3 regions of the Paenibacillus sp. Y280 genome follow, and region 1 is predicted to be linked to each of the others. Evidence: riboswitches for the same ligand, from Rfam matches in the RefSeq annotation. Region 1 holds a riboswitch; each other region holds the start of a gene.
The links. Region 1 has a riboswitch for thiamine pyrophosphate ahead of thiD (bifunctional hydroxymethylpyrimidine kinase/phosphomethylpyrimidine kinase). Riboswitches for the same ligand answer to the same signal wherever they lie in the genome.
Positions count from the first base shown of each region.

Region 1 (6,405 bases):
ACACCGCTCATGTGGCTGAATAAAGCCGAGACATGGGAGCTTGCCGAGACGCTCGGCGCGTTTGAATTCGTACGGGAGCGGACGCTCACCTGCTATAACGGCATTGTTGCTGAAGGCTGCGGCGAATGCCCGGCATGTGTGCTTCGAAGAAATGGACTTGACGAATATTTGGTCAAACGGAATCAGGGAGTGAAACAATAATGCTGCAGCAGATCTATCCAGCAGCCGTGCACCCTTATAGCTATGAGCTGAACAAGGATTTTCAGTTCGCAGCAGCCCATTTTGTACCAGCCGAGGAAGCCGGCAAATGCCGTCAACTGCATGGGCATACGTATTTTGCCAACGTCACGGTAGCCGGTGATGAGCTTGATACGGCAGGCTTTCTAGTCAATTTCGCGATTATTAAGCAGCTTATTCATGATCGGTTCGATCATATGCTTCTCAATGACGATAAGGAAAGTTTCAGCGACACGCAGCCGGAGCGTTTTCCCACGACTGAGGTTGTGGCGCGTACGATTTGCGAGATCGTTCAGCTTTATTTGGACGGTACGGTGAATCGTCCGCAGTGCGTTCAGGTTTATCTCCGTGAAACGCCGACAAGCTACTGTATTTACCGTCCTAAGAGAAAGGCGGATTCGAATGCAAGCAACTAAACGGATTCCCGTCTTGGAAGTATTCGGTCCAACTGTACAAGGCGAAGGCATGGTTATTGGCCGGAAGACGATGTTCGTTCGTACCGCAGGCTGCGACTACAGCTGCTCTTGGTGCGATTCCGCGTTTACTTGGGACGGAAGCGCGAAAGCAGATATTCGCATGCTGACAGCGAATGAAATTATAGAGGAATTAACGGCAATCGGCGGAAGCGCATTTGAGCATGTGACGATCTCAGGCGGCAATCCCGCGCTGCTGCCGCAGCTGGGCGGTTTTATTGAAGAGCTGCATGAGCGGGGAATTAGCGTCGCGCTGGAGACGCAGGGCAGCCGCTGGCAGGATTGGTTTTGGACCATTGACGAGCTGACCTTGTCGCCTAAGCCGCCAAGCTCCGGCATGAAGACGGATTGGCAGGTGCTGGACGATATCGTATCCAAGCTGAACGAGCGGGCATCAAGCTTTTGCTTGAAGACGGTCGTCTTCGATGATGAGGATCTTGCATATGCGACCACCGTTCATTTGCGTTATCCGAAGGTTCCCTTTTATTTGCAAGCTGGAAATGGTCAGTTGCAGGAAACGGAGCCGCAGCGTATGCTTCCTTATTTGGTGGAGCGTTATGATTGGCTGATCGAGCGCGTGATGCCGAATGCGGATTTGAAGCGGGTTCATGTGCTGCCGCAGCTCCATACCTGGGTATGGGGCAATAAGAAGGGCGTTTAATAGAAAGGAAAGGCGGAGACGAGCATGGAAGGAAGAAGCAAGGAAGAGCTGAACGGCGTGACGCTGCTCGGCAATCAAGGAACGCAATATTTGTTTAACTATTCGCCGGAAATTTTAGAGGCATTCGAAAATAAGCATCCGAACCGCGATTATTTCGTAAAGTTCAACTGTCCGGAATTTACGAGCCTTTGTCCCATGACGGGGCAGCCTGATTTTGCAACCATTTATATTTCCTATATTCCCGGCAGCAAAATGGTAGAGAGCAAGTCGCTCAAGCTGTATTTGTTCAGCTTCCGCAACCATGGCGATTTCCATGAGGATTGCATGAACATCATTATGAATGATTTGATTGCGCTCATGAACCCAAGATATATCGAGGTTTGGGGCAAATTCACGCCGCGCGGAGGCATATCCATCGACCCTTATTGCAACTGGGGCCAGCCTGGCACCAAATATGAGCAAATCGCGGAGCATCGCCTCATGAACCATGATCTTTATCCGGAGAAAGTGGACAATCGCTAGATTGAGCTTGCTACAACCCATTTCGCCCGCCTAAAGTCTAGGCAGCGATCATACCTGAAGTCCATTCCTTTTCTTTTTCATTGACCTATACTGTTGAATAGAAAGGCCAATGAATATGTGAGGAAATGAGTGGAACGACTATGATCAGAAACGTGATATGTATGTCAGTGCTGCTTTGCACGATAGCAGCGGCGCTAACGAGCTTTGGCATTGTACCCGAAAGAGTCCATGCTGCCGCGACAGAAGAACAAGCGGTGTATGCCGAATTAGATCGCTATATCGAGTCGGCGATGAAGAAGTACAACATTCCAGGAGCAGCGATTGGAGTCGTTAAGAAGGATTCCCCGCTGTACATAAAAGGCTACGGAACAGCGGATTCCAAGAACACACCGATTACGCCGCAAACGCCGTTTATTCTCGGATCGACAAGTAAGTCATTTACAGCGCTGGCTGTCATGCAGCTTGTAGATGAGGTAAAGGATGAGCTGGATGCGCCTGTTCAGCGGTATTTGCCGGATTTCAACGTCACTGATCCAAATGATTCAGCCATCACGCTTCATTTTATTTCAATAGGACTCTTCCATTTGATTCTGCCTATTGCCTTGATCGTATTGCCAGGTCTACTCGATGCGTCTTGGAAGCTGATGTTTGCGTTTGTTCCAGGCATTACGCATCTTCTGTTTGTCTCATCGATTGTGCTGCTTGCAGTTGGCACGGCGAGATTGGTCTTGCTCTTCAGAAGCTTAAGCTTACGAACGCATACATTCGTTAATTAGGGTGAAAAAGCTGACGCCGCTTCCATACCGGAAGCGGCTTTTGCTTTGTTCTTAATCTATCTCGCGCCCTGAAGTCTACGCCGATAGGCATAATGATTCGTAGGCCCGTGGCCGCTGCCGAACCCAAGCTGATCCTCCATCGCAGCTTGAATAAAGGCTTTGGCTGTTCTAATCGCATCGGGAACTGTTTTTCCTTGCGCAATTTCAGCGGTAAGTGCTGCCGAGAATGTACACCCTGTACCATGAGTATGCCGAGTATCGATTCGTAGGCTCTCCAAATAATCGAAACGTTCACCATCATAAATGAGGTCGACGAGCTGTGAGCAGCCCGAGTCGTGGCCGCCTTTGATAACGACATAACGAGAGCCTTGCTGGAACAAGATTTTCGCTGCTTCCTCCCGTTCGCTGAGCGTGCGGATAGCCATCCGTGCAAGCAGCTCTGCCTCCGGAATGTTTGGCGTCGTCACGAGCGCGAGCGGCAGCAAATGCTTGATGAGAGCTTGAATAGCTTCCTGCTGCAGCAGGGAAGAGCCGCCTTTGGCAACCATAACAGGATCAATGATCAAGTTCTGCCACTGATATTGCTTTATTTTTGCGGCTACAATTTCAACGATTTCGCTGCTGAACAGCATGCCCGTCTTGAGCGCGGCAGGTGTCAGATCCTCGCCAATCGAATCAAGCTGTCTTCTGACGGCAGCAGCCTCCATCGCATATACGCCTTGGACGCCGAGCGTGTTTTGGGCAGTAACCGCGGTAATGACTGACATGCCGTAGGCGCCAAGCTCTTGAAACGTTTTCAGATCAGCTTGAATGCCTGCGCCGCCGCCGCTATCCGAGCCTGCAATCGTTAACGCTTTATATACTTTCATCGACTCATCTCCCCGTAAACGAATAAAGACCCACTCATTTCCGAAAGGAAATGAGCGGGTCTAACGATCATACAAGGCTTGCGCGCGTGAATGAATGCTGTTTCTGCTCCACTTCCCTCCGCTGGAATGATCCAGATCAGGTTCAAAGGGTCCGGAGCATGCGCTCCATCTCAGCCGTTAGACTCCCCTAGTGAAATAAATTGGTCCATATTCAATTTGTATTTTTTCTACTATAGCATACACTGGAAAGATGTAAACCATAATTATCCGAAAAGGCGTTGAACTAATGAAAAATTTACTCGTTACGGGCTATCGCGCGCATGAGCTTAATATTTTTAGCCAGAAGCATGAAGGCATCGTTTATATTAAAAAAGCGTTGACGGGCAAGCTGGTGCCGCTCATAGAGGATGGTCTCGAATGGGTAATTACGCCAGGCCAGTACGGCGTTGACCTTTGGGCTTGCGAGGTCGTGATCGCGCTCAAGGAGATGTATCCTCATCTGCGGCTTTCGATTATTTCCGCATACGCTAATCCGGAAGAGAAGTGGAAGGACGATAAAAAGGAATTTTATCAGCAGGTGCTAAAAGGGGTCGATTATTACGCTTCCGTCAGCAATCAGCCATATAACGGGATTTGGCAATTTACGGCGCGGGACGAGCTGCTGTTTCGCAGAACGGACGGCATTTTGCTCGTTTACGACGAGGATGCAGGCGAAGGCAGTCCGAAGTTTTTTAAAGAACGGGCGCTGAAGAAGCAGCAAGCAGAAGGCTACGAATATATAAGCATCAGCTCGGAGGATATCCAAAGCATCGCGGATGATGACAATTTGTATTCCGAGCATTCATGATGGTTACAAAAAAATACGAAACTTATGATTTGACAAATCATAGGTTACCCGTTATTATCTGATTAGATAAATATCTAATTAGATAAATGTTAAATTTAAAACAAAGGGGAATAAAAATATGCAGCTGGATAAGGTTGTGGCTTATCATAAGGCGCTGGCTGATGCGACGAGAATTAAGCTGTTGATCATGCTGGCAGAAGGCGAGCTTAACGGGCAAGAGCTTGCAGAGAAGCTAGGCGTTACGCCAGCAACGGTCACGCATCATGCGACTAAGCTGCGGGAGGCCAGCTTAATTAATGAGCGCAGAGAAAAGAATACGATTTATTTTTCGCTGAACCATTATTTTATTAAGAGCAACGCCAGCGCTGCGGAGCAGCTCATTTATCGGAATGCGGGAACGGAGAGGGGATTGGAGAGTATGGAGGAAAGCAGCAAGCGTCTAAAGGAATCGGTTATCCGCAATTTTTTTACGGCGGAGGGAAAGCTGAAGCATATTCCCGCCCAGCATAAGAAAAAACTGATCGCGCTTCAGCATATCGTATCGCACCTGACGAGAGGGCAGAAGTATACGGAAAAGGAAATAAACGCGTTTATTAAAGGCTTCCATGACGATTTCGCTACGATCCGGCGGGAATTTATTATGCATCAATTCATGTTTAGAGAAAACGATATTTACGAACTGAACCCGCAAGAAATGTGGGCAAAATGGGAGACATTAGCTTAAAGCTGGCGGAAAAATTAAATATACCTGTTTTGTGCCTGTAAAATTTGGAGCAATCGGGCTAAGATGAACGTATTCCATCCATTAAGGGAGCTGTTCGATTGTCTGATAGAGGTGAACTTGTTTCACAGGTGCTGATTACTGCGGAGAAGCTTGGGTTTACGGACATTGATCCCGTTATTTTAAGTGAAGGCGGAAATTTGATCATTCATTTGGCTCCTCATGCGATTACTGTTCGAGTGGCTGTTGTTCTTTCTGAGAAAAACGCAGAGCTTGCACATGATATTCTCGAGCGCGAGCTGCAGGTGGCCAATCATTTGCACCATAATGGCGTACCAGTACTGCTGCCGATTCCAAATGCAGGACCTCATCGTGTTGGGAGCAGGTGGGCGACATTTTGGCATTACGCGCCTCCTGCACCATTGGAGCCGCTTTCGCCAAGCGAGGCAGTTGAACTCGTTAATGCTCTTACCTTAGCGATGAGTGGCTTCACTGCGTGTACCATCCCTGTTCTCGGTGTATGGGAAAGGGCCTATGAGTCGGCTTCAAGGCTCATTGAACAGACAGATCCTCGTATCCAAGCTTTGCTGTCGATTTTTTGGGAGATAGACAACCAAATGCGAAGGCTTGAACCTGAAGCTCTGATGCCAGCTCATGGAGATGCGCATGCCCGAAACTTGCTCCCGAGTCCAGAAGGCTGGAAATGGATCGATTTTGAGGATGTATGCTACATGCCGGCTTATTGGGATCTAGCCTCTTATGTCAGTAATCTTGTCTTATTTGGAGGATTACAAGAGCCAACCTACGCATACATGATGAGCAGTACGGAAATCATTGCCGGCCAACCGTCGTTTACGTTCGCCCTTACGGCAAGGACCCTTGCGGCTACTGTATCCAACCTGGATTTAGCTTTGGCAGGAGATGGGGATTTGGCATTTGCATTCAAGCAGTTGGAGCATGCAGAGCACTTTCTACGTCGAATTAATCCAAGCCTAATGCTTCCCAATGCATAGCAAAAAAGGAGCTGTCTCATAAGGACTAAACTCGAAATCGTGGTGCATGGGCTATTCCTGTGCCAGAGGGCGGTGATGGAAAAGAGAGCTGCAGCGGACAGAGAATCCTTTATTTTTCTAATTCAACGATTATTGTGGCATTCGCGGACTCAGGATCCGCTAATCACTCAGAAAACCCCATTCTAACCTCGTTTAGATGGAGGGACGGATCTCCTGTCCTCTTATTACGCTAAAAGGGTCAAAACGCAAATATACCAGAACTACTGTCCGCTCGAAAGCTCGTTTT
Region 1 is NZ_JBXCIW010000022.1:9,717-16,121, forward strand. It holds gene queC (7-cyano-7-deazaguanine synthase QueC) at 1-201, shown strand, start outside; gene AC1TPC_RS21745 (6-pyruvoyl trahydropterin synthase family protein) at 201-653, shown strand; gene queE (7-carboxy-7-deazaguanine synthase QueE) at 640-1,371, shown strand; gene queF (preQ(1) synthase) at 1,396-1,893, shown strand; gene AC1TPC_RS21760 (serine hydrolase domain-containing protein) at 2,034-2,669, shown strand; gene thiD (bifunctional hydroxymethylpyrimidine kinase/phosphomethylpyrimidine kinase) at 2,726-3,538, opposite strand; TPP riboswitch at 3,635-3,737, opposite strand; gene AC1TPC_RS21770 (SLOG family protein) at 3,825-4,385, shown strand; gene AC1TPC_RS21775 (DUF2087 domain-containing protein) at 4,504-5,109, shown strand; gene AC1TPC_RS21780 (phosphotransferase) at 5,208-6,119, shown strand.

Region 2 (7,627 bases), on a different contig from region 1:
ACCCTTCTTCATTGCCGCAATATGGACAGCAGGCGCTTCCGGCTGGCAGCAGCGATTCCCGGAGCCGGAACGACCATAAATCGACGCTTAGCCAGGTTTGGCGTATGGCTCCTTGATTGCCCGTGAGCCATTTGATCGCTTCGGCCGCTTGCAAAGAAGCTACAAATTCTACGGCTGGCGCCAGCACGCCAACCGTATCGCAGGTATCTGCCTCATTTTCCGAATCCTCGGCGCCAATCAAGCAGCGCAAGCATGAGGTTGCACCCGGAATGAGCGTTGCCTGCATTCCTTGCGCTCCTGCTACGCCGCCATATACAAATGGAATGCGCTGCTTGAAGCATAGTTCGCTAAGCAGAAGCCTTGTCGCAGCATTGTCTGTTCCATCAAGCACAAGATGGACGCCGCTTGCCAGCACAGCTGCTTTCGCTGCGTTCACATCCGCCACAGTGGCAACGAGGCTCACGCTGCTGTTGATTTGCCGCAGCTTATTGGCTGCGGCAACTGCCTTGGGCATAACCGCAAGAGCGTCCGCTTCATCGAACAGCATTTGCCGCTGCAGATTGCTGGGCTCGACGAAATCCCGATCGACCAGTCTAACCTCGCCTACCCCCGCCCGAACCATATGCTGCGCAAGCGACGCGCCAAGCGCGCCGACGCCGACAATGAGAACCGACGACTTGGCCAGCTTGCGCTGACCATCCTCGCCGATTGCCGCAAATCTGGTTTGCCTCGAATATCGGTCGAAAAAAACCGGCTCGGTACCATTAGCCATAAATCATGCTCCCTGCCGCCTTGAACGCTTCCGACTTCTCCTTCATTCCCGCTTCAATCGCTTCAGTCGTTTCCATCCCGTTTTGCGCGGCGTACTCCCTAATGTCCTGAGTAATTCTCATGCTGCAAAATTTAGGGCCGCACATCGAACAGAAATGAGCGGATTTGGCCGCATCCGCCGGAAGCGTCTCGTCGTGGTACGCCATCGCGCGCTCGGGGTCAAGCGAGAGATGGAACTGATCACGCCAGCGAAATTCGAACCGCGCCTTGGACAAGGCGTCGTCGCGCAGCTTTGCTCTCGGATGCCCCTTCGCCAGATCGGCTGCGTGAGCCGCGATTTTATACGTAATAACGCCTTCCTTCACATCCTCTTTATTCGGAAGCCCCAGATGCTCCTTCGGCGTTACGTAGCACAGCATGGCTGTACCGAACCAGCCGATCATTGCAGCTCCGATTGCTGACGTAATATGGTCATAACCAGGTGCAATATCGGTCGTTAGCGGGCCAAGCGTATAGAACGGCGCTTCATCGCAAACCTCTATTTGGCGATCCATATTTTCTTTGATCAGATGCATCGGCACATGGCCGGGACCTTCGATCATCACCTGCACGTCATGCTTCCAAGCGATTTTCGTCAGCTCGCCCAGCGTATCCAGCTCGGCAAATTGCGCGGCATCGTTTGCGTCGGCGATCGAGCCTGGTCTAAGCCCATCCCCGAGCGAGAATGACACGTCATAGGCTTTCATAATTTCGCAAATCTCTTCAAAATGCGTATACAGGAAGTTTTCCTTATGGTGTGCGAGGCACCAAGCTGCCATAATCGACCCGCCCCGCGAGACGATGCCTGTAACGCGCTTAGCGGTGAGCGGAATGTAACGCAGCAGCACGCCCGCATGAATCGTAAAATAATCGACGCCCTGCTCCGCTTGCTCGATTAGCGTATCGCGAAATACTTCCCAGCTAAGATCCTCCGCTTTGCCGTTTACTTTCTCCAGCGCTTGATAGATCGGCACCGTTCCAACCGGAACCGGCGAATTGCGGACGATCCATTCCCGCGTCGTATGTATGTTTTTGCCCGTAGACAAATCCATAATCGTATCGGCTCCCCAGCGGGTTGCCCATGTCATCTTCTCCACTTCCTCCTCAATCGAGGAAGCAACCGCGGAATTGCCGATATTCGCATTGATCTTCACGTGAAAATGCCGTCCAATGATCATCGGCTCGCTCTCCGGATGATTGATGTTCGCCGGGATGATGGCGCGCCCTGCTGCGATCTCGCTGCGAACAAACTCTGCGTCCATTCCCTCGCGAATTGCGATATATTCCATCTCCGAAGTAATGATGCCCTTGCGGGCGTAATGCAGCTGCGTAACATTCTGACCGGCTTTCGCACGCAGCGGCTGTCTCACTAGGCCGGGAAACCGCTCTGCCCCCCGCTGTTTTTCCTTATCCTCCGTCAAGAATCCGTTGTCCTCCGGCTTTATTTCACGACCGTCATAATGCTCCACGTCGCCGAGCTCGTGAATCCATTCGCTGCGAAAGGTCGGCAAGCCGCGCCTTACATCTGTTTCTAAGCTCTCATCGGTATAAGGGCCGCTTGCATCGTAGACGCGTATCGGCTCGTTCGGCAGCTCCTCGCCATTTCTGCTTGAGCTTGCCTCCAAAGCAATTTCTCTCATCGGCACGCGGATGCTTTCTTTCGAGCCGGTAACATACACTTTACGGCTGCCCGGAAGGGGCGTTGTCATAATCGCCATAACAAAAAACCTCCTAATGGAATATGTAGAATTCCTCCTGGAGGCATACGCGAGCATATAGGAAAGTTTAACGCACCGCTAACCCACCCACGTATAATCGCTACGTGCACGGCATTCGCTGGAGCGTGAATGAACCGGCTGCACGCTCGCTCAGCGAGACTTGGCGCAGCCCGTTCAACATCAAAAAAACCGCTCCAGCGAGGGAGCGGTCGAAGTGTGTCGTCATGCGCGCAACATCAAACGAAGATTTCCTCCGGCTTGATGCAGCTTTGAAAGTCATTCCTTCCAGCTGGCGTTCCAGCTGGATTCGGCAGAGCTTTCACGCGCAGTTGCATAAACGCACAATCCCACTTTCCTACGCTGGCATAACCCAGATCAGGTTCAAAGGGACCAAAGCATTATGCTTTATCTCAGCCATGACGGCGCCCCTAGTGGATATCCTTGTTAGACTATAACGTTATGCGAAGAAGGGTGTCAACCCTATATTTAACATCCACATGCAAAATTGGACCAACTACATGCCGCTTTCCTTCATCAGCTTCACCCAGCGATCTGCCGTGTGCCGCCATGTGAAGGTCTGCTCGACTCGCTCTCTGCTGCGCTTGCCCAGCTTCTGCCGCAGCTGCTTATCCCGCAGCAGCAGATGCAGCTTTTCCCTCAGCTCCGTTTCAACGCGCGCTTGATTGACTAGATAGCCGGTCTCGCCGCTTCGGATAATCTCCTTCATTCCGCCGGCACGCGTAGCTATGACTGGAACGCCGCAGGACATCGCCTCCACATTGACGAGCCCGAATGCTTCCCTCTGCCCGGATGGAACGACCGCTACATCCGCTACCAGCATCCAGCCCGGCACCTCGGTATGCGGCACATAAGGCACGAACCGAACATGGCCTGGACATTTGCGCCCGAGTCTTTCAAGCATCCGCGCATACGCAGTTTTGCGATGCGAGCCATAAAACGGACTGCCGACGATGACGACAACAAGCTCGGGATGGCTCTTCACAAGCTGCGGGACAATTTTCAGCAAATGGTGTACGCCTTTAAGCGGAATGAGCCTTCCCATAAACAGCACCACTTTTTTACCGGTCAGACCTCTTTTTTTGCGCAAGCTCTCCCTTTTTGCAGCGCCTTCAGCGGAATACTGTGATGGAAAGCGTACCGTATCGACCCCTGGGTAAATGACTCGCATCTTAGATGAGACCTCGGGCACTTTGGACACGACGATTCGCCTAATAAACTCGCTATTCACAATGATTTTATCAGCAGCCTGCAAGCATTGGTGCAGCTTGGCAGGTGAGATATGATTCGGGGAAATAAAAGTGGAGGAATGCAAATAAAGCCAGACTCGTTTGCCTGGATTCATTTGCTTCATGGTCAGCACATATTGCGGACGGTTCTCCACGTCAATGACATGAGGAGAAAACCGCTGCACCGCGCGCCCAACATCATGAATATATCGCTGCTTGCTGCCGGCTGGAAACCGTTCACAAACAACACCTTTAAAATGTCCCTGACGGGGCAGCTTTTTGCTTAATTTTCCATAAATACGCGGCTCTGCATAAGGCATCAGCAATGGGGCGAATTTCTCAACCACCCGCTCAACCGAGCTGCTTCCTTGTGACGGAATTGGAAACGAGCCTGGGGTGACAATCGCTACTTTAATTGGTGCCATCTCTTCGGATGCCTCCTACATGATCTGCTTATTTTGCAGTATCATACGCTCCTAGAAATGTTTTTGACACGGCCCCTACACAGCCTAAAGCTTGAACTTCATTTGGAATAATCCTGCCTTGCGTGCCGCCATGTATATAATAACGACTAAGGGTCCAATAAATACGCCGATTACGCCAACCAGCTTGAAGCCCACATATAAGCTAATGAGCGCGGACAACGCCCCGATTCCGACGGAATCGCTAAGAATTTTCGGCTCCACGATGCGGCGGAACACTGTAATAACGAGGAAGAGCACGATAAGCCCGACACCCACATACATATTGCCGGTAAGCAACAAATAACTTCCCCAAGGGACAAGCACTGAGCCTGTTCCAAGAATCGGCATAATATCAACGATGATGATAAGCAATGCGATCGCCAGCGGATACTTCACATTAAGCACCAGCAAGCCGAGCAACGAAATAATGTATGTAAGAGCACTCAAAATAAACTGCGAGCGCAGAAAGCCGAAAATCGACTTTTTGAGATTGTTAAGCAAATCATTTACTTGCGGCTGCGACTTCTCTTCAAACAATGACAGGACGGTCGCCTTCATCGTATTCAGACTGAAGCTCATCATATATACCGCCACCAAGAAAACGATAAAGAAGATAAACATGCCAGGAATGCTGGAAGCGAACGCAATAACGGAATTAGACAAGGTGCCTACCATTTTGGTCAGCGTGCTCGTTAATCCCATTAGCCAGTTTTCCAGCGTTTCAATCGCATCGGGCGGAAAATTTTGATATAGCGATTGCACCTGCACCATAAGATCGTCAACCATTTCATTCGCATTTTCAAAATAGTTCGGCACTTTTTTGAAGAAAGCGATAAGCTCAGCTACAACTTTGACGCCAAGCAGCGCGATTAAGCCTATGAGAATAATTGTGAACAAGCTGCTTGATATCGTAGCCGCCACTAGCCGATTCATTCGAAACTTATTCATAAACATCTGATTAAGCGGCTCTAGAAAAATAGCTACAACAAGCGCGAGCAAGAACGGCGCTCCAACTGTAAAAAACAAGTAGAGCAGCAGCAATCCTAACCCGATAAATATGATTGTCTTGATCGACAACAGCTTCTCCTCCTCTCTCTTATTCTATATGCGTATTAATTCTCTATTAAGCCTAGCCTGAATAAATGGCTCTCCTGCACGCTAGTCGATTACCGCGCCGCGCTCATGGAAATCAACAGCCTTATAGTACATATCCTTAACGAGTAAATTCGGTCCGCAGCATGCTGCAGCGGGACAATGGCAATTTACGCTTTGAGCAAGTGAATGACCGAGCCATTTATCGAATAAATCCTCCAGCTTCGAGGTGCCAATGTTGCCAAAAGCAGGAACGTCGGAGAAATCTGTTACGAATACATCGCCTGAAAACAAATTGACGTTTAACCGATTGCGGCCGTCCGGATCGTTGCGAATCGTCACATTCGGCTCTTCCGTTAATCTTCTCAGCAGCTTGCGCTCGAGAGGGTTGTCGCTGCATTGGTAGAATGGCAGCGTTCCGAACAGCATCCAGATCGATTTGTCTCTCGCCTTCAGCAGCCTATCGATAGCCTCCAGCATTTGCCCGCGAGTAAGCACCGGCAAATCCTTCGCGAAGGAGCTTGGATACATCGGATGAACCTCATGCCGCTGACAGCCCATTTCCACGATCAGCTTATGGATTTCGTCGATTTTGTCATATGTTCTGTAATTGATCATCGATTCCGCAGAAACGAGTACGCCGGTCTCGCTGAGACGACGCGTATTGTCGATCATTCTTGCGTAAAGCTTGGTTGCCGCCTCTAGCGACACATGATGCCCTGCTTTAGCAAATCCGATTTGGTGAAAATCTTCCGGAGACGTATAGTTAAATGAAATGTGCATAACGTCGAGATAAGGGGCAAGCTGCTCATAACGGCTATAAGGAAGCGTTACATTCGAGTTGATTTGAGAGCGAATGCCGCGGCTTCGGGCATATTGAAGCAGCGGTACCATATAGTCGCGTACCGTTCGATCAGAGAAGGAGGGCTCACCGCCTGTAATGCTGATCGTCTCTAAATGCTCCACTTCGTCCAGTCGGTCCAGCATCTGCTTAAGCGGCAGCTTGGCGGGTTCGGATATTACGAGTGTATCACCAACGGCGCAATGCTCGCACCGCATATTGCAGAGGTTCGAAACGGTCATTTCCACGCTTGTCAAACGATGTCTTCCATATTGCTGCAGCGAACGAATGGGATCCCACGGATCATTCATTGGCGATAATGCGGATAGCGGTCTACTCGTTTGTTGCAAATCTATTGTATTCATTTTCTTCAGCACCTGACTTATTATCTGGAATGAAACATTCTTGCTTTATTGTAATGCGAGGTTGCGAAGGAAGCAAATAAAACGAAGAAAAAGAAGAAAAAAGGAGCCCTCGGCTCCCCATGCTCAAAATCATTTAAATACCAGAGGCATGCTGTACATCAGTAGAGTCATCATTCACGCTTACGATCATCATCGTCAGCTGCTTCGACAAATCAACTTCATACGGGCTTGCAAGCTCTTCCCCAGCTTCATTATACAAGATGCGAACAATCGGCCTATGCGGATAAGAGTGATTAAGATCCGCGACAATACCCGATACGCCCGATTGCAGCTTAACCGTTATCCCGATTGGATAAATAGCGACCTTATCACGGAACAGCTGAACCATTTTTTGCTCATAGAGTGTTCCCGTTCCCGCGTACAACCGCTCAATCGCATCATGGGGAAGCATTGGCGAGCTATAGACCCGGTTTGTTGTCATCGCATCGTACGAATCAACAAGTCCGATCCACTTTGCATAATCATGAATCTCATTGCCCTTGATTCCGCGCGGATAACCGCTTCCGTCAATCCGCTCATGATGCTGGAAAGCACAGTGGGCTACCAGCAGCGGAAGGTTAGGCTCATCCTTCAATAGCTCGTAACCGATTTTGGCATGCTGCTTCATCGCCTCGAACTCCTCTTTCGAGAGGGATCCGGGCTTTCTTAGTACATCGATCGCAATTTGTGTTTTGCCGATATCATGCAGAAGCGCGCCCATGCCAAGCGTCGTAAGCTCATCCTTCGAGTATCCGTTCGACATGCCTAGCAGCGTCGTATAGACGCAAACATTCAAGGAATGCTGATACAAATAATGATCGACGGAGCTCATGTCCATCAGCATGATCATGGCGTCCTGGTGGCTAGATAGATCATCGATGATCATACTCATCATTTGCTTGAATGGCTGGGCGATGTAAGGATAGGTGACGCCCTTCTTCCGCTTCGGGCGATCCATCATCTCACGGAAACTTGTGCGAATTTCTTTGAGAGAGGACTTTAACGTTTCCTCGCTGATTAAGGAAGGCAGTACAATATCTTCCGTTCTCGG
Region 2 is NZ_JBXCIW010000013.1:29,068-36,694, reverse strand. It holds gene AC1TPC_RS17265 (ThiF family adenylyltransferase) at 1-772, opposite strand, end outside; gene thiC (phosphomethylpyrimidine synthase ThiC) at 765-2,528, opposite strand; TPP riboswitch at 2,864-2,968, opposite strand; gene AC1TPC_RS17255 (glycosyltransferase family 4 protein) at 3,043-4,200, opposite strand; gene ytvI (sporulation integral membrane protein YtvI) at 4,285-5,316, opposite strand; gene yfkAB (radical SAM/CxCxxxxC motif protein YfkAB) at 5,398-6,537, opposite strand; gene AC1TPC_RS17240 (HD-GYP domain-containing protein) at 6,671-7,627, opposite strand, start outside.
Region 2: linked by a shared signal. The riboswitch ahead of thiC (phosphomethylpyrimidine synthase ThiC) and the one ahead of thiD (bifunctional hydroxymethylpyrimidine kinase/phosphomethylpyrimidine kinase) in region 1 are both predicted to bind thiamine pyrophosphate.

Region 3 (7,627 bases), on a different contig from region 1:
AGAAGAAGCTGGAGGAGAAGCTTAAGAGGCTGAAACCGGGCATTCCTTGGTCTGTCAAAAATGAAGCAAGAATGCATCTCATTGGTCAGGCGCCGCCTTACTCCTCTTCTGTTGATGCCATCTCCAAGTTTCCGGAGACGGCTACCGCGCTTGGCCTCACGCTGGATCGTGATCATCAAGTTGTGCTGACCGCCCCGTGCGGAATAGACGATGTCATCCAGATGCGAGTCAAGCCTACTCCTTTTTTTGCTAGCTCGGAGGAGAAAATGAAGCAGTACAAGTCCCGTATCGCGAACAAAAACTGGCAAAAGACATGGCCGAGGGTAACGATTGCCGAACCGGAGCGGTTTCATTCATTCGAATAGTCCGTACACAAAAAAAAGCTAACGGCTGCCCGTAAGCTTTTTTTTGTTCTCCGATCAATCTGAGGTCAGCAATATCTCCCGCGCTGCCGGGTCCCAGCTTACGGCTAATCCAAGCTCCGATGCCAATGCTCGTACCTGAACATAGCCCGTTCCTTCGGACAAAATGGATTCGAGCTCTTTGCCATTTACAGCCACATGTGTCCCTGTCCAACTAATCTTCGCACCTAACGCTTCGCCAAGCACCCTTGCAGGTACCCAAGTTACGCCATTAAGCAAGCAGCCATCGGCTATAACCTTCCCCTTGTATTCAACAGCAACATGCTCTGCATCCTTGAGCTGATCCGGTTTTGCCATCTGCTGAACGCTTAAAGCATCATATTTTTTCAAATTATACTGTATAATAATAGCTTTTAATTTAGCTGGATATGCGGGATCCGTTGCGTAGCCGCATGCATACAGCATATCTGCTTGCTGCTCAGGCGTTACAGCACGGCGAACGCGCTCATATCGCGGCGCTGCAAGCAGCAAATCCAAATCCTTATAAAAGTCATATACGCTGTCGTAGGCTCGAAATGCGGCTTTTGTTTTTATGCTGCGCCCATCCATAACCTCCCAAGTTCCTTTTACGACCGCTTTGCCATGCCAATAAGCATTCGTCTGGCCGCTGCCAACCTTAATCCCCCCTAAATTATTCCAAGAATGAATGACTCCTCCTGTTTCGAGGAGATTTTGCGCTAACCGCACGGATGGAAACATCGGCGATCCTTCTCTCCTTACCCGTATGACAGTCGGCGCCAATGTCGCGATAAATTGTTCCTTTGTTAGCTTTGCCATCGTTTGGCTCCCTTCTGCAGCCCTATGTGGCCTGTCTTATTACCCTATCCTTATTTGTATGCTGCGGGAGCGACACTCGCAATGGACAAAGCGGTACGATTGCCGCAAACAAAAGCAAAGGCTGCCCTGTAGAATCATTCATTCTACATGGCAGCCTTCATTTAAGCAATTAGAGTCCATAAAAACGCCGCGTGTTCGCCAGCAAGATTGCCGAAGCCTGCTGAGCGGGCATCCGTTTAATATCTGCTATATGTCTCGCCGCATCGGCAGCCATGGCAGGGCGCGTCGGCTTGCCTGCATACGGCCCCTCGAATGGCCACGGTCCATCCGTCTCGACCATCAACTGCTCGATTGGATATTGCGCGACAAGTCGCTGAATCTCCTCCTCGTAAGCAACATCCGGCGTTATCGAAACTATATAGCCGCTGTCTGCCATGCGGCGAATAACATCCTCGCTGCCCTTGAACCAGTGAAAGTGCGCCCTGAGAACGCCATGCCTCTCCAATATGTCGCAAGCTTTGCCTGCATCCTCATATACTGCATGCAGCACAATCGGGCGATCGAGCTCACCGGCAAGTGCTGCGAAATGCTCAAGCAGCTCCAAATACGGCTTTTCGTCAAATGGCATTCCCGCTTGTGATGCTTCTAAACGCGTATAATACGGCAGTCCGACCTCTCCGATCGCAAACCGCTCTCCCGCTGCATGACGCAAGCGAATCCATGCGAACAGCTCGTCCAGCTCCGCTTCGGCTGGAAGCGGCTGCTCCGGATGAAAGCCATAAGCCGGATGAACCCGTCCGGCATGGCGCAAAGCGATTTCGCGGTTCAAGGCCGAGGATTGCAGATGCATGGAGACCGCAACCACCGCCTCAACGCCTTCAGCGAAGGCAGCAGCCAGCAGCGCCTCCCGCTCCTCCTCCGCATACAAATCCACGTGAAGATGTGCATCCATACATAAGCCAGCTGATGAAGCAGCCTTCAAGTCCGATTGCATTTCAAGGTGATCTGCCCTTAATGTTCTTGCCATCGTTAGCTCCCTTCCTTCGCGCCGACCTTAAGCAGCTCATAAATCTGCTGCTTCAATGTATTAAACCGTGGATCTGTCCATAAAGCCTCATGGCGCGGACGCTCGAACGGGATCTGGAATTCCTCTAGCACCACAGCAGGTGAAGCGGACAGCACGATAATCCGGTCTGACAGATACAAAGCTTCCTCGATGCTATGCGTAACGAGCAGCACCGATCTGCGATTTTGCTCCCAGATCGACATGAGCCACTGCTGCATTTGCTGACGCGTCAAGGCGTCCAATGCGCCAAACGGCTCATCCAGCAGCATCAGGCGCCGCGGCGCAAGCAAAGCCCGAAGGAAGGAAATGCGCTGCTGCATGCCGCCGGATAGGACATGGGGATAGGAATCCGCATATTCATGTAGATCGATTCGCTCAAGCCACTCTCTCGTTTTCTCCTTCGCGGTCTTGCGATCAACGCCAGAGATCGCAAGCGACAGCTCGATATTGCCCGCAACGGTTTGCCACGGCAGCAGCGATGATTGCTGCGGCATATAAGAGATATGTCCGCGTTCGCCTGTCGTCTGCTTGCCGTCGATCCAGATCTCGCCTTCCGATGGCCGCTCTAAGCCGCCAATGACTTGAAACAAGGTTGTTTTCCCGCTGCCTGAGGGCCCTACAATGGACACGAATTCTCCATCAGCAACGGAGAATGATAAGCCAGCCAGCACCTCTTTGCTGGAGGAGCCTCGGCCAAATTGCTTCCGAATGTTCTGCACCTGCAGTGTAGCGTGTAGATTCTCGCCTTTATTGCTCATTCGCTACCTCACCTCTTTCTTAGGGCGCCAACGAATGACAAGACGCTCCGCTAAGGTGATCAGCCCAAATAACGTCAAGCTGATTGCAACGATAATAATGACTGCCGCAAACACGCGATCAGGCATAAACCCTTTGAACGAAATGATCATGAATGCGCCGAGACCTTTGTTCGTGCCTATCCATTCGGCCACAACTGCGCTTAGCACGCTGTAGGAGGCCGCGATTTTTAATCCGGAAAATAAATGGACGATCGCATGCGGAAGCTCCAATCGCCAAAACAGCTGCCATTTGCGAATGCCGATCATCTGCAAATAATTGCGAAGCTGCGCATCGGTATTCATTAATCCGCTCAGCATCGCAACCGTTATCGGGAAGAAGCACACCATGATGACAAGCAGCACCTTTGGCAGCATTCCATAGCCTAGCAGCATCGTCAGAATGGGGGCAATCGCAATAATGGGTACGTTTTGCGACAAGACAAGCAAGGGATACACCGCCGTACGTACGCCGGGAATTAAATGCAGCAAAGCGGCGAGCACGAAGCCCACCGCCGATCCTCCCACAAAGCCAAGCAGCATGATTCGCACTGTCGCTCCCGTATGTTCCATAAGCCTCGGCCATATTTCTATCGCTTCCTTTACGATTGAAATCGGCGACGGAATGAGCCATTCTTGAAATAATCCAAGCGAGGCTGCCGCCTGCCAGCAAACCAGCAGCGTGATAAGCACTGCGGCTGGAGGCCATATTTGGGGCCAGAGCGTTCTCTTATTGCCCATCTGGATATTTCTCAAGCAGCCTGCCCATCGAAGCGCCGCTTGCCGGATTGTAGTAAATTTTGATTTGTGAAATTACAGACGGGCAGCCCATCTCCGTCATCGCTTCGCTCATCGACTGCACGACGCTCAGCAGATGGCTAAGCTCGCCCTCCATCGTCGTTTCAAGCGGTGCTACGCGGTAAGGGACACCCGCTGCTTTGATGATCTCGATTGCTCGATCCACGTAAGGAATGACGCTCTCGCCGCCCGGCGTTGTCGGCAGTATTTGAATGCTTACCAATGCGTTTGCCATCAGAATTCCTTCTTTCTCATCGTTGTTGGCGAGAGGCGGCAGATGCTGCCGCCTCTCTAGATTTTCTTAAAATGCTTATTCCGGCAAAAATTCGTTCGTAAAGGCTTTGTCCGCTTCAAGCTCTTTCTCAAGCAGCTTGTGATCAAACATCCAGCTCGCGTAATTTTCCCATACGCTAAGCTTTTGCTCGCCCCAACGCGGCGCATCATCCTGATATTTCGGACTTAGCCACTTTTGGCTTGCGCGCACAAGCTCCGCGTTCAAATCAGGCTCGGCTTTAATCAAAATCTCTGCCGCGTCCTCCGGATTGTCAATTGCGTATTGGTAGCCTTTTGCTGCGGCAGCCGTGAACGCTTTGACCACCTCCGGCTTATCTTTAATCATCGTCTCGTTCGTCGCAAGAACTGGCGTATAATAATCCAGTTTGTCGCTGTAATCGGTCAAATAAACCATGTTGATCTTCTCGCCGCGAAGCTCCGCTTCCACGCCTGTCCATGCATAATAAATCCATGCAAAATCAATATCTTTCTTAACTGCCGTGAAGAAGTCGCTGTCGCCGATGCTGATCAGGTTTACTTTGCTGACATCCGCACCCTTCTCCTGCATAATGGATTGAATGACCGCTTCCTCGACAGGAGCGCCCCAGCCGCCGTAGGTTTTGCCTTCGAACTTCTCCGGCGAATCGATCCCCTTAGCAAGCGGAGATGCGAAGCCTGAGGTGTTATGCTGAATAACCGCTGCGATCGACACGAGCGGCACGCCCGCAATCCGCGCCATCGTGATCGACTCTTGATAGCTTACGCCGAACTGTACGCTGCCCGTCGCTACCATTTGATCAGCGCCGCTTTGGCCCGGCTGAATAATTTCAACATCAAGCCCCTGCTCTTTAAAAAAGCCTTTATCTCTAGCAACATAAAGCCCGGTATGATTCGTATTCGGCGTCCAGTCCAGTACGACCTGCACCTTCTCAAGCGGCTTGTCCGCTGCTCCCTCTTGCTCTTGCGGCTCCTTGCTCGCTTCCGGCGCGCTGTTGTTAGTGCCGCAGCCTGCAAGCGCCATGACGAACACAAGCATTGCAGCTACGATCCTCCACGACTGTTGCCCTTTTTTCTTCTGATTCATGATGTGTTAGTTCCCCTCTCACTGCTTCTATTTGTATAAGATGACGAGCCCGTATCCGTATCCGGTACAGCAGCACATACAAAAAAGCGTCCCCCTAATCCGGAGGACGCCATATAAATCGGCTGTGCAGCTGCTTGCAGCAAAACTTGATCGCTGTGATCGAGCTTGCTGAATAAACAGTGCTTCTGTCCCTACGCTGGCATTATCCAGATCAGGTTTAACGGGTCGGAATTGTACAGATAATTCCCTCTCAGCCGGCCTAACCAGCTCCCCGGAACATATTCGGTTCGTCAACACTACCAATTGTATAGCAAAACCCGATCATTATGCTAGTATTTTTTTGAAAATGATTATCATCAAGCCTGTTTGCCCTTTGACTCCCTGCATATGTCGACGATATACATCGGCTCGACGCTCCTAAGCGCATGAAGCGGGATCCGCTCACTCGGCTTCCATGACAGACTTAGCTCCTCGCCGCTATCCGGGGAGCCAATAGACTGTACGCCTGTGACTAATGACGTATCCGCTCCTAATGCGGAAACATCCTCTTCCTCTGCAATGTCTTCTGCTTCCTCGGCAGCCTGCGCCTCTGCTGCGGAAGCAACTCTGCCGAACACGAGCAGATAAGCGGCCGTAAGCTCATCCGCTATCGCTTCATTCGTCAATTGTCCAAGCAGCCTGATATAGCCAAGCTGCTCCTGCGGTTTATGCTCTGCGAGCGTCGCCTTCACGTATGCAAAGCCTGACTGGGCATACAGCTGCTTCACCTGCTGGAGCGTATACTGGATCGCCGCTTGTCGCTGCGCGAATACATTTGAAGGATCTAAGTATTGCCGGATATTTTCAAAATAATATCGATTCGCGAAGCCGCCGATGATCCAGCCTCCGGGCCGCAGCAGGCTGACTAATCGCTTCATCGACTGCGGCATGCCGTAAGCATGAGCATCTCCGATCAGGATGCCGTCCAGTCCTTCGGAAGGCAGCGCCCAATCCTTCGGCTCGTTCGAGCGGAACACCGTTATTCCTGATGCCTCGGCAACACTCGCCGCAAGCTCGCTCCGCTCGACACCGTACCATTTGGCTGCTGGAAAATGATTTTTTAGATGATGGATTGTCGCCCCGCAGCCGCAGCCAATTTCCATAATGGAGCTATTTTCGCGCTTGTATTCATAGGATTCTCGTTGTATAACCGTACTAAAATCCATTCTGATTTGCGTCGCACCATCTGGATCAAAGCCCCATTTCGCCCTAAACACGTTCGCATTGCCCCTGTAGGCTTGCAGCAACAGCTCCGGCTCGGAGCTAAAGGGAGCGCTGCCGTCGTTATGGTGAATAAATGTATCTCCGCACAGCAGAAGCTTGTAGCCTGCAAGCCGCAGTCTCAAGCAATAATCGTCATCCGCCAAGCTGCCCATGCCGAAGCTCTCGTCAAACGTTCCGACCCGCTCATACGCCTCCCGCCGCATAAGCAGGCAGAAGCCAGCCAGCTTCACGCGCTCCTCCCACTTCGTTTTGTCGGGAAACGCATGCAGCGCGGAAGCGAACAGCTCCATTTCCTCTATCGTCTTATATGCGGTCGGAATAGTCGACCAGTAGGATGCCGAATTCGTTGCGGGGCCAACCGCTCCAATCCGTTCATCGCTTAGCAAGCAGCGCTTTAATCCTTCAAGCCAGCCTGGCGTTGCGATCGTATCGTTATGAAGCAGCATGAGAAGCTCGCCCGAAGCGGCGGCAAGCCCCAGATTGCAGCCCTTGGCAAAACCTGCATTGAAACCGTTGTCGATTACGATGAGGTCGCTTTCGTTTTTTGCCCATTCCACCGTATTATCCATCGATCCATTATCTACAATAATCAGCTCATAGCAGCCACGCTGCGTATGCCGCCGAATGCTCTCCACGCATTGCTTCGTGTAATCAAGCTTATTGCAGGCAATAAGAATAATGCTTGTCATGCACCTATTGGCATCGCTCACGCGTATCCCCCTCAAGCAAGCGTAAACGGCTTACGCAGTCCTTCGGCGGCAAAAGCTCGTTCCGCGATGAAATATAAGCAGCTCATCTATGCTCATATTTCAAGCTGTACCCATAAAATATGTCGGCGCAGCCTTTTCGGTGAGGAGTAGAAGTGCCTAACAACTAACCGATGCTATGCCGCTGTTTTATACTTCTTTCGTATGCCTACGATAAGCATAAGCAGCGGCAGTATAATTTGAAATAGCGGAGCGACCTTCAGCGTAATGTCGAGACCGACCCAAATATGTACCGTGTTATTTCTCTCCACAAACGACGCTGCATAGATAAGCAGCCCGATCGGCATGACGCAATACCGATAGGCGATGCCTGTTACCGCGTTAAACGTAAATACCGATGCCATGTAGAGCGCCGTCATTTTCACATAGAGCCCGATAAACAA
Region 3 is NZ_JBXCIW010000002.1:304,684-312,310, forward strand. It holds gene AC1TPC_RS04170 (nucleotidyltransferase family protein) at 1-365, shown strand, start outside; gene AC1TPC_RS04175 (glucosaminidase domain-containing protein) at 420-1,199, opposite strand; gene AC1TPC_RS04180 (TatD family hydrolase) at 1,369-2,193, opposite strand; gene AC1TPC_RS04185 (ABC transporter ATP-binding protein) at 2,229-3,023, opposite strand; gene AC1TPC_RS04190 (ABC transporter permease) at 3,027-3,800, opposite strand; gene AC1TPC_RS04195 (thiamine-binding protein) at 3,790-4,092, opposite strand; gene AC1TPC_RS04200 (ABC transporter substrate-binding protein) at 4,168-5,214, opposite strand; TPP riboswitch at 5,386-5,498, opposite strand; gene AC1TPC_RS04205 (glycosyltransferase) at 5,571-7,187, opposite strand; gene AC1TPC_RS04210 (GerAB/ArcD/ProY family transporter) at 7,361-7,627, opposite strand, start outside.
Region 3: linked by a shared signal. The riboswitch ahead of AC1TPC_RS04200 (ABC transporter substrate-binding protein) and the one ahead of thiD (bifunctional hydroxymethylpyrimidine kinase/phosphomethylpyrimidine kinase) in region 1 are both predicted to bind thiamine pyrophosphate.